One region of the Pantoea sp. Ae19-2 genome, then DNA from elsewhere that is predicted to be linked to it. Evidence: predicted binding sites of a transcription regulator. Region 1 holds the regulator's gene; the other holds the start of a gene.

Region 1 (5,912 bases):
GTAAGTTGTTTGCCTATGAGCACTACGGCGTGACGCCCGATATTCTGACCTCGGCGAAGGCGCTGGGCGGCGGTTTTCCTGTAAGCGCCATGCTGACCACCAATGAGGTAGCCTCAACCATGGCGCCTGGCGTGCATGGCACGACTTATGGCGGCAATCCGCTGGCATGCGCGATCGCAGAAACCGCGTTAGATATTATCAATACGCCAGCTGTACTGAATGGGGTAGAAATCCGCCGCCAGCAGTTTGTTGAGGCGCTCAAGGCTATTGATGCGCGTCACGACCTGTTCAGTGATATCCGTGGTAAAGGCCTGCTGATTGGTGCAGCCCTGAAGCCGCAGTATGCGGGCAAGGCGCGCGATATTCTGAATGCGTCAGCTGCGGAAGGCGTCATGGTGCTGGTGGCCGGAACAGATGTGATGCGCTTCGCACCGTCGCTGATTATCGAGCCTGCCGATATCGAAGAGGGCATGGCTCGCTTTGCCCGTGCGGTAGAGAAAGTGCTGTCTGCCTGAGTTATTTGCGGCGCAGACTGCGCAACAGCCAGCGGCCATGATGAGGCCGCTGGTTCCAGGCCAGAGAAGAGATCGTGTGCATGACTTTCAGATGCTCCAGGATGCGCCTGACGTGCTGCTCCAGTACCGTGACCGGCCCCTCATTTATATCTTCCACGCCCTGTAGCAGATCCGTCTGCGAACTTTCCCCATCATATTCCAGCCTTTGCTGACACCGTTGCAGGGCGATCTCGCACCATTGCAGGTAGTGCTCAGCCAGCGTGGGCGGCAGCATGGTATGTTCACGTGCCAGAATGGTCATGGCGTTAATGTGCTCCACGATAAACTGGCAGTGCGTGACCCATAAGCGCATATCCTGCAGGTAGCGTGAATTAAATCCCGGCTCCTGCATGGCCTGATTCAGGGAGTTGAATACGGCGTTATGCGCCTGGTTGACCTTAACCCGCTGGTAAGCCAGCGCATCGGGTGACTGCTCCGGGCCCAGCAACATTCGCAGGGCATCCTGACAGGCCTCCAGCGCATCATGGGCATTCTGGCGCAGCAGGGCACTTTGCCACTGCGGCCACAGCCATAACATGCCCCCAAAGGCGATCAGGCAGCCCATCAGCGTATCCAGCAGGCGGGGCAGTAAAAACTGTGCCCCGTTAAGGGAGAGCAGTTGCAGCGTATAAACGGCCGTAACCGTAAATCCCACTATTGACCAGCCGTAAAACTGGCGGGTAAAACGGTAGCTGATAAAGGTAATCACCAGCATGATGCTCAGCACCAGCGGTTCAGGCACATCCAGGCGTAGCGACGCCGCCGCGATAGCCAGTCCGGCAAAGGTTCCCAGGGCCCGGTGCTGAATACGTACGCGGGTTGCGCTGTAGTTGCTCTGGCTGACAAACATGATGGTCATCAAAATCCAGTAGGGCTTAGGAATCGAAAAGAACACGGCCAGGGCGCTGCCCAGCATCAGCATGACGGAAAAACGCCCGGCCGTTCGCAGTGCGGAAGACCGCAGCGACAGATAGCTCCGCAACGCGGGCAGCAGCGGTAAACGACGCTGGCGATCGGCCATCAGGTCGCGTTGATAAAGCGGCTTTTGGGTTCGAAGCACCCGGGCGATACGGCTGAAATGATAGAGACAGAAGTTACCCACCGGATTGTCCGGATGCTGAAGGGCGATTTTCTCCAGCGCACCCAACTGCTTGTCCATATCGAAACGACCAGAGAGTTGGTGATACAGAATATCGTCGGCCAGCGCGCGCAGCCGGGCTGAAATCGTTCTGGCGTTCCAGCGGATGACGGCTTCAGCATGGCTTTGCTCGACCAGCTTCTGGACCTCTTCCGGCTGATGCAGGCTGACGGAGATATGCTCCTGCAGATCCAGTGCTACCTGAAACGCCCGGGTCAGGCGTTTGTGGCTGTGATCGCGACTCGCAGACAGCATATGCATTTGCTGATAGCAGGTGTTGATCAGATCGATCGCTTTTTGCTGACGCGCCAGCAGGGGCGGCAGGGCTTTTTCCGGATCGGTCAGCTGCGTCAATAAGCTGTACTTGGCGTCACAGTAATTTGCCAGCTCACGGTAGATCAGGCTCAGGCTTTCGCGCATCGGCTGCTCTTTCCACAGCCAGAACCAAAACCAGTTGAACAGGCCATACCAGAGCGTTCCACCGATATAGAGCAGGGGCGGAACGTAAATGGGCATACGGCCAATCAGGCTGAGGGTAAAAATTGACGCGATTAACGTGCCGGGCAGCAGTCGGGCGTGCAGCGGACTGATCTCTCCGGTGACGCCAAGCAGCAAAGGCAGGGCAAACAGGATGAGCGGCAGCGGCACGTCTTTAAGCAGCAGCCACTGCATCAGTAAACTGCCAAGGGCAAACAGGCTGCCGCCGATGATCAGGCGTTTAAAGAAGCGTTTGTGGGGCGTGTCCAGACCGGCAATGTTGCAGCAGGCGGGAACCAATGAGAACAGCAATCCTTTTTGCAGATCGCCGAACAGCCAGCCGAGCGCTACGGGAAGGCACAACACCAGCGTCTGGCGCAGCGCATAGTTAACTTCGGGGTGATAGATTATTCTTCGCCACATCGGCTCAACACAAGACATTCACGGCATAATGTCGCCATCACGCCGTGAACAGTCAGGCTTAGCGTGTGCCGTAAACAACGATGGTTTTGCCGTGTGCGGAGATCAGGTTCTGATCTTCCAGCATCTTCAAAATACGGCCCACGGTTTCACGTGAACAACCAACGATTTGGCCAATTTCCTGACGAGTAATTTTAATTTGCATGCCGTCAGGATGCGTCATGGCATCTGGCTGTTTAGCCAGATTAAGCAACGTTTGTGCAATGCGTCCGGTCACATCCAGGAAAGCGAGATTTCCCACTTTTTCTGACGTCACCTGCAGACGGCGAGCCATCTGAGAAGAAAGACGCATCAAAATATCCGGGTTAACCTGGATGAGCTGACGGAATTTCTTGTAGGAAATCTCTGCCACTTCGCACGCAGTTTTCGCACGTACCCAGGCGCTGCGCTCCTGACCTTCTTCAAACAGGCCAAGCTCACCAATAAAATCGCCTTGATTCAGATAAGAAAGAATCATCTCTTTGCCTTCTTCATCCTTAATCAGTACCGCGACGGAACCTTTCACGATGTAGTAAAGCGTTTCGGCTTTTTCACCTTGGTGAATCAGCGTACTTTTGGATGGATACTTGTGAATATGGCAATGGGACAGGAACCATTCAAGTGTAGGGTCTGTTTGCGGTTTGCCGAGAACCATTCGCTATTATCCTCTATTGTAATCGTGCCCAAAATACAGGGCTCAGTTTCCCTGCCAGGCGATGAAAGCGTTAAGCGTGTTTCCATTCAGGAAATTATTCGGGCTGCATTTGCGCAGAGCGCATCATTCTTCCCGGCTTCGTCTTCGGATGACGAAAAATATTTTCAGCACTGTTTGTAGCACAGCTTTCGCCGACTGTCTTGTGTTGTCTCGCTTCAGCAATAAGGCTGATTTCTCCGGATTGCTGTTTACCAGGCAAAAGCGTACTCTGACGCAAAAACAGGGCATTCTGGGGGCCAGATTATGCAGGCAAGAGTCAAATGGGTTGAAGGGTTAACATTCCTCGGCGAGTCTTCGTCCGGACATCAGGTCTTAATGGACGGCAATTCCGGCGATAAAGCGCCCAGCCCTATGGAAATGGTGCTGATGGCGGCCGGCGGATGCAGCGCCATTGATGTGGTATCAATTTTGCAAAAAGGTCGCAACGATGTGGCTGATTGCGAAGTAAAACTCGAATCAGAACGCCGGGAAGAAGCGCCTCGCATCTTTACCCGCATCAACCTGCATTTTATCGTCAGTGGAAAAGCACTTTCAGATAAAGCCGTGGCGCGTGCGGTCGACCTTTCAGCTGAGAAGTATTGCTCGGTTGCCATTATGTTAGGCAAAGGGGTGGAAATTACCCACAGTTACGAAGTTATCGAGCTGTAATTATTCAGAGGCCAGCGCGGCCTCTGATTTTATTCAATGCGTTTGCCTTCCATGAGCCGTTTTACCAGCGGTGCCATAATTAATTCCATCGCCAGCCCCATTTTCCCGCCAGGTACAACCAGCGTGTTGATATTGGAAATAAACGATCCCTGCAGCATGGCCAGTAGGTAGGGAAAATCAATATCTTCCAGCCCCTGAAAGTGGATGACGACAAAACTTTCATCCAGTGAAGGAATGGTGCGTGCCGCAAAGGGGTTAGAGGTGTCGACGGTTGGAACCCGCTGAAAGTTAATATGGGTGCGTGAGAACTGCGGCGTAATGAAATTGATGTAATCTTCCATTGAGCGCACCACCGAATCCATTACGGCTTCACGCGAATGACCGCGTTCACCGGTATCGCGTACCAGCTTCTGAATCCACTCCAGGTTAACGATGGGGACGACGCCGACCAGTAAATCCACTTTTTCAGCGACGTTGTGCTGAGCCGTCACGACGCCGCCGTGCAGTCCTTCATAAAACAGCACGTCCGTATCCGGTGGCAGCGGCTGCCACGGGGTAAAGGTACCTGGTACCTGATTCCAGGGCACCGCTTCGTCGTAGGTATGCAGGTATTTACGTGACTGGCCCTTGCCCTGATCACCGTATTCAACAAAGGTCTGCTCCAGCAGACCGAAATCATTCGCCTCCGGGCCAAAGTAGCTGATATGGCGACCCAGATCGCGCGCCTTACGGATAGCCATATCCATTTCAGGCCGGGTAAATCGGTGGAAACTGTCCCCTTCCAGCTCGGCCGCGTGCAAATTGAGTTGCTGAAAAATTTTACGGAATGCGAGGCTGGTGGTAGTGGTTCCGGCACCGCTGGAACCTGTTACCGCGATAATCGGATGACGTGCCGACATAGTGAAACTCCCTGTGAAATCAGGCGATGAGCATTGTTAGCACGATTTTTCGTTCTGTGCATCAGCCACGGAACTCACTTTTGCGCATGATGTTGACCGATTCATGAAGCTCAGACCAGACCAGCACGACTTCACCTTGCTGCAGCTGGCGTCGCACATTGCCGACTTTTTCGGTCAGGCTGAGTTCCTGTTCGCCGTAGTCGGTACCTTCGCGCAGAACAAAGGCTTCAATAACGTTTTCAAGGGTTTCGGGAGAAACCTGTTGCCAGGGAATAATCACAGGGTTAGCTATCCAGATAAGGGGAAATCCACTGCGGCACGCGCTGTTCCAGCCACAATTCAGGCTGACGCAGGGTACCACTCACAAATCCAACATGACCACCGTGTGTTGTCAGCTGATAGGTAATAGTGGCAGATAACTGGTCATTTTGCGGGATCACCTCATCGCTCATAAAGGGGTCATCTTTTGCATGGATAATCAGCAACGGTTTTGTCACCGATCTCAGCAACGGCAGGGCGCTGGCACGGCGATAATAGTCCGTGGCGTCGGCAAAGCCATGCGCCCGGGCCGTGATGGCGTCGTCAAAATCACGCAGGCGACGCAGGGCATTCAGCTGACTGAGATTGACCGGTAAGGTGTCGGGCCATGCGTGCAGCTTGCGCCTGGCATTCTTTTTAAGCTGGCTCAGCAGGTAACGCTGATAAATTTGGGAAAACCCACGTTCCAGTCGGGCGCTACAGGGTTCAAGCATCAAGGGTGCCGAAACGATAACGCCGGCATCCAGCGCAACGTCACTGCCCTGTTGGCCCAGCAGGCAACCCAGCATATTCCCGCCCAGCGAAAACCCCACAGCTGCAGTAGGAACCTGTCCCCAGCGGGCCTTCAGCCAGGTCAGGAAAAAGCGTGCATCTTCCGTCTCGCCGGAGTGGTAAATCCGGTTTAGCCTGTTCGGCTCGCCGCTACAGCCGCGAAAATGCATCACTACGGCCAGCCAGCCACGTTGCCTGCAGACTTTCATCAG
Region 2 (5,912 bases), 3.5 Mb from region 1:
GTTGATGTATGGTGTGAGGATACGGTTGACGTAAAAACCAGGTTTATCGGCCACCACTATCGGCGTTTTACCCTGTTTCCGTGCCAGCATTACCGTACTGGCAAGCGTTTCAGGCGATGTCGTGACATGCGGGATCACCTCGACCAGCGGCATTTTTTCCACCGGGCTAAAATAGTGCAGGCCGATGATGTTCTCCGGGCGCCGTGCCGTCGCCGCAATCTCGGCAATGGGAATCGATGAGGTATTGGAAGCAAAAATCGTCTGAGGCTGACAGTTCGACTCGACGTCCGCCACCATCTGTCTTTTCAGATCCAGGTCCTCAAAGACCGCCTCAATCACGATATCGCGCTGGGTGAATCCCTGATAGTCGGTACTGCCGCTGATGCGCGCCATCTGCTGCTGACGCTGTGCCGGACTGATTTGCCGGCGTTTCACTTTTTTACTCAGCAGATCCCAACTGGTTTGCAGGGCATGGTTGATGCCTTTAAGGCTGATATCCTTGATGCGCACCGGTAGCCCCGCATTAACGGCGCTGACGCTGGCGATCCCGCCGCCCATCAGCCCGCCGCCCAACACACCGACCCGTTGGAGTGGTCGTGGTTCAGCCTGGGTGCCGTTCTCTTTCTTGATGGCGGTGGAAGCAAAAAACAGGCTGCGCAGCGCGGCCGACTCTGGCGTCATCGCCAGTTCGCCAAACGCCCGCGCTTCCGCGGCGTAACCGGCCTGGCTGCTCTGCTCCAGGCCGATGCGAACCACCTCGATAATGCGTCGTGCCGCTGGGTAGTTACCCTGGGTTTTACGATCGGTTTCGCGTCTGGCCAGTGCGAACAGCGCCTGACGAGCCATCGGGCCCTGCAGCAGACGATCGCGCAGGGGCAGCGGCGCTCTGCGGTATTTCCCTTTCTTCACCAGTTCAACGGCGGCGTCAAGCAGGATGGCCTGCGGCACGGCATCATCAACAATGCCCAGCTTTTTCGCCTGCCTGGCCCGCAGGTTCTTACCGGTAAGGATAAGCGGTAAGGCTTTCTGTACGCCGATTAAGCGAGGCAGGCGCTGCGTGCCGCCCGACCCCGGTAGTAGCCCCAACTGCACTTCAGGCAGGCCAATACGGGTTTTATCGTCCAGCGAACAGATGCGCGCGTTGCAGGCCAGCGCCAGCTCAAGCCCGCCGCCCAGACAAGCACCATGGATTGCCGCCACCACAGGAAATGGCAATGCCGCAATCGCCGCCATCACGTCCTGCCCTTGTCTGGCCAGCGCTTCTGCCTCGTGGGCGCTCTGGCAGCGATCGATCATGCTGATATCGGCCCCTGCAACAAAGTTGTCAGGTTTGCCTGAAATCAGCACCAGCCCCAGCAGTTGCGGATGCTTGCGTGCTTCCGCAATGATTGCCGCAATCTGTGCCGCGAATGCCGCTTTAAGCGTATTCATCTTTTCATTGGGTACATCAATGGTGATCACGCCTACATGATCGTCCCGCATCTGTAATGTGAACGCGCTCTGTTCCATTATTCGGCCTCCAGAACCATTGCTGCCCCTAAACCCCCGGCGGCGCAGGCTGTGACTAAACCCAGCCCGCCGCCCCGGCGGCGTAATTCATTTAACGTCTGGGTAATCATGCGTGCGCCGGTTGCGGCAAACGGATGCCCAAAGGCGATCGATCCGCCCGAGACATTAAAACGTGCCTCGTCAACTTCGCCCAGCGCATGGGCGCGGTTTAACACGTCCCGGGCAAAACGTTCATCACGAAACATTTTCAGGTTGCTTAACGTCTGAGCGGCAAAGGCTTCGTGCATATCAATCAGCGTCAAATCCTTTAAGGCTATCCCGGCACGATCCAGCGCCAGCGGCGAGGCGTAGGCCGGCCCTAACAGCATGTCCTGCCAGACGTCGATAGCGGTAAACGCATAGCTGCGTAAATAGCCCAGCGGCTGTATTCCAAGCTCTTTTGCCCGGCCTTCACGCATTAAAATGACCGCAGCAGCCCCATCGGTAAGCGGCGTACTGTTTGCCGCAGTAACGGTACCGTGCTGACGGTCAAATGCCGGACGCAGCCGGGCATAATCGGCGGCTTTTGCATCCATACGCACATTATTATCTTGCTCGATGGGCGCTTTCCACGGCGGCACAAAGGCGGCCATCACCTCCTGACTCAGTACGCCTGACTGCCAGGCCTGGGCCGCGCGCTGATGCGAGCGCAGGGCCAATGCATCCTGCTCTTCCCGGCTGATGCCATGCGTTTTGGCCATCTGCTCTGCGGTATCCCCCATACGTAATCCCGTGGAGTACTCCGCAACGGCAGGCGGAACCGGTAACAGATCTTTAGGGCGCAACCGCCGGAGAATGTGTAGCTTCTGTGAAAAGCCACGCGCTTTATTCATATCCACCAGCGCGCGCGCCAGCGTTTTACTGACCCCAATGGGCAGCACAGAGGAGGAGTCCGCCCCGCCTGCGATGCCGGCAGAAATCGTACCTGCCAGTAAGCTTTCGGTGACGTTTGCCACCGCCTGAAAGCTGGTGGCGCAGGCGCGGCTGACGCTATAAGCATCGGTATTGACGCTCAGGCCACTGCTTAAGACGATCTCGCGTGCAATGTTTGGCGCTTCCGGCATTTGCACCACCTGACCGAAGACCAGTTGCTCAATCACCTCAACCGGGAGTTCACTTCGAGCCATGATTTCGCTGATCACCATGCGACCCAGTTCAACCGCAGGGATGCCGTGAAAACCCGTGGCCTGGCGAAGAAAAGGCGTACGTAATCCGTGGGTGATGGCGATGCGCTCGCCATTACGCGTCAGCAGTGACTGCGCTTTGCTCATTGTATCCACCTGTACATCGTGACCGAGGCATCATTGCCGAAAGAGGTCTGACCTGATCCACAGTGTTAACCACAAGCGGGTGCGCCGCCAACATCAGGAGGAGAAAAGTGAGATAAGAAACACGAAAATGAAAAACGCCGCGGAGCAGCGGCGCCGAAATGTTTAACGTAAACCCAGTTGGAAAATCAGGGTTTCGGCCTGACAGCTAAAGGTAAAGTCGATATTAAGCTGCACGCCACCGGCCTCTTCTACCATGCTGGAATCGATAACGCAGGGTTCTGACTCGACCTGGCGCGCCCTTTCCGTCAGCTGCGCCAGTTTCGTTTCGGCATCTGCGCGATCTTTACACCATGCTGACCAGCTGGCCGTACAGTCTGAATTATCCATCACCGTACCAACATCAACGCAACAGCAGGCAGCCGTTTCCGTCGCGCTACATTTTTTTAAAGCATTTGTCATGATTTTCTCCTGACATCACATCATAAGGTGGGTGAGTTTTCTGCTGAAAATTTTACGCTCTGGCTTATCAACCCGCTACACACACCGCGCTAAGTGACGAATATCACAATAAAATTTGATGTGGATCAGTTTTGCTCCTGCCGCTCTGCCCATTTATTCCCGAGAAGTGTTAAGCAGATCGAATTTTCACCTATCAAATTGGAAATATTTTAAAAACAATATTGCAACATGTGTACAGGTCGGACCTATACTCTCCGCACTGGTCTGATATGTGCATTTGACATCAGTCCATACAATCCGCCGTTCCTTGTTACGCGACGTCACAACGTTAAATAATAATTCACATGAGGTTGTGGTCATGAACCATAAAAACCTGTTCGCAAAGTCAGCCGTGGCAGCTGCAGTAGCGCTTATTTCCTCTAACGTATATGCAGCCGGATTTCAGTTAAATGAATTTTCTTCCATTGGTTTAGGTCGCGCTTATTCTGGCGAAGGCGCAATGGGTGATACGGCGGCCTCAGCCAGTCGTAACCCGGCAACCATGGCACTCATAGATCGCCCTGAATTTTCAATCGGTGCGGTTTACATCGATCCTGAAGTGGATATCAGTGGCCAAAGCCCGACGGGCCGCAGCCTGGACGCGAAAAACATCGCACCGAACCAATGGATCCCTAACCTGCATTACGTCCAGCCGATCAATGACAAGTGGTGGGTAGGCGCGTCAGCGACGTCTAACTACGGCCTGGCGACAGAGTTTAACAACGGTTATACCGCGGGCGGGCTGGGCGGCAAAACTGACCTGATGACGGGTAACCTGAACCTCAGCACGACTTATCGTTTGAATGAGCATTTCAGCTTCGGGGTAGGTTTTGATGCTGTATATGCCAAAGCTAAAATTGAGCGCTATGCTGGTGAAGCGGGCGCACGGCTCGGTATACCCGCAGATACGCAAGTTGCCTATCTTAAGGGGGACAAATGGGGCTACGGCTGGAACGCTGGCGTACTCTACGAAGTCGATGACAATAACCGTTTTGGTTTTACCTACCGCTCCGAAGTGAAAATTGACTTTGATGGAGACTATAAAAGTAGCCTGCCATTCAATCCTCGTAATAACCCAGAAGTTACTAATCTCCCGACAGGTACAAACGGCTCTACAGTTCCCGGCGCGTTAACCTTAAACCTGCCGGAAATGTGGGAAGTTTCAGGCTGGCATAAAGTGGCACCACAGTGGGCCGTGCACTATAGCCTGGCCTACACCAGCTGGAGTCAGTTTCAGGAGCTGAAAGCAACGGGCTCAAACGGCCAGACGCTGTTCTATAAAGATGAAGGTTTCCACGATGCCTACCGCATCGCACTGGGTACCACCTACCAGTACGACAAAAACTGGACCTTCCGCAGCGGTATCGCCTTTGATGACAGCCCGGTTCCGGCTGACAAGCGTTCTATCTCTATCCCGGATCAGGACCGTTTGTGGCTGAGCGCCGGTGCCTCTTATGCGTTTAACGACGATGCATCGGTAGACGTCGGCGTGTCTTACATGCACGGTCAGAAAGTGACCGTGCAGGAAGGCTCCTATACCTTTAACTCTAGTGGTAAAGCCTGGCTGTATGGCGCAAGCTTCAACTACAAGTTCTGATGCACGAAATGCATAAAAAAAGCGACACTGAGTGTCGCTTTTTTATTGCTCATGGGAACGTCACACGTCATGCAGCCTGGTGACAACCCTGTAACAGCTTCACGTCATCACCCCGGGCCGCTTATCAGGCCGCCCTTGCGACAGGCGGCTTCAGGCGGGCCATGATTTACTGCGAATCAATGTCTTTCAGATCGTCCTGGATCGCCGCCGCATTCGGATTTTCTTCTGGCTTCAGCTTGCCGCCGCGCGCCAGGAAGTCGTAGCGCTGGAAGTAGGCGCTACGGATAAAGGCGTAAGGATCGCGTTGCTGTTTCAGGATAGCATCCGAGTCCAGCAACTGTGCGCGCGATTCGATGCCTTCCAGCGTCCATTTACCGATGGACATGGGCCAGGTCAACCAGCCAAGCACAGGATAAAGCGTATCGACGTAATCACCGCCGTCTTGACGTATCGTGAAGCTGCCATAGGCCGGTAACTGCACATAAGGCCCATAGCCCACGCCATAGTGACCCAGCGTGGTACCAAAACGCTGCGGTCCCTGGCGCGCCAGTTCCGGATTGGCTTTACCGGCGACATCAATGAAACCGCCCAGCCCCAGCACCGTATTCAGGAAGAAACGTGTAAAGTGGATACCTGCATTGCGCGGCTCGCCGACCAGAATCGCATTTACCATACTGGCAGGTTCGCTGAGGTTGCCCAGGAAGTTGCTGAGGCCCGCGCGCGCAGGCACGGGAACATAGTCGCGCCAGGCCACTGCCACAGGGCGCAGCACGTAAGGGTCCAGCACGTTATAGTTGAAGTTAAACATTGTGCGGTTAAAACCTTCAAGCGGATCGCTACGCCCTGCAGGCGCATCGTCAGCAGGCTTTGAACTGGCACAACCAACCAGAAGCACACTGGTCAAAGCCAGGCTGGTCAGGCGGTGATCCATTTTTTTCTCCCTGTGCATATAAGTTATTTATACCCTGCTGAGTTTCAGCGGGTAGATCAGCGCAGTC

The links. Region 1 encodes CRP, which controls carbon source genes, mostly activating them, when cyclic AMP is high. Its sites were predicted from a motif close to ATGTGANNNNNNTCACAT; they were not measured.
Region 2: the regulator CRP is predicted to act here: its motif matches at 3,370-3,387, upstream of AAIE03_RS03685 (YfcZ/YiiS family protein).

The regions. Positions count from the first base shown of each region.
Region 1 is NZ_JBCHWE010000001.1:4,299,116-4,305,027, forward strand. Features, by position in the region: gene argD (bifunctional acetylornithine/succinyldiaminopimelate transaminase) at 1-515, shown strand, start outside; gene AAIE03_RS19735 (YccS/YhfK family putative transporter) at 517-2,592, opposite strand; gene crp (cAMP-activated global transcriptional regulator CRP) at 2,651-3,283, opposite strand; gene AAIE03_RS19745 (OsmC family protein) at 3,587-3,991, shown strand; gene AAIE03_RS19750 (phosphoribulokinase) at 4,021-4,890, opposite strand; gene AAIE03_RS19755 (YheU family protein) at 4,952-5,170, opposite strand; gene AAIE03_RS19760 (hydrolase) at 5,175-5,912, opposite strand, start outside.
Region 2 is NZ_JBCHWE010000001.1:755,794-761,705, reverse strand. Features, by position in the region: gene fadJ (fatty acid oxidation complex subunit alpha FadJ) at 1-1,509, opposite strand, end outside; gene fadI (acetyl-CoA C-acyltransferase FadI) at 1,509-2,819, opposite strand; gene AAIE03_RS03685 (YfcZ/YiiS family protein) at 2,982-3,278, opposite strand; gene fadL (long-chain fatty acid transporter FadL) at 3,637-4,914, shown strand; gene mlaA (phospholipid-binding lipoprotein MlaA) at 5,081-5,845, opposite strand.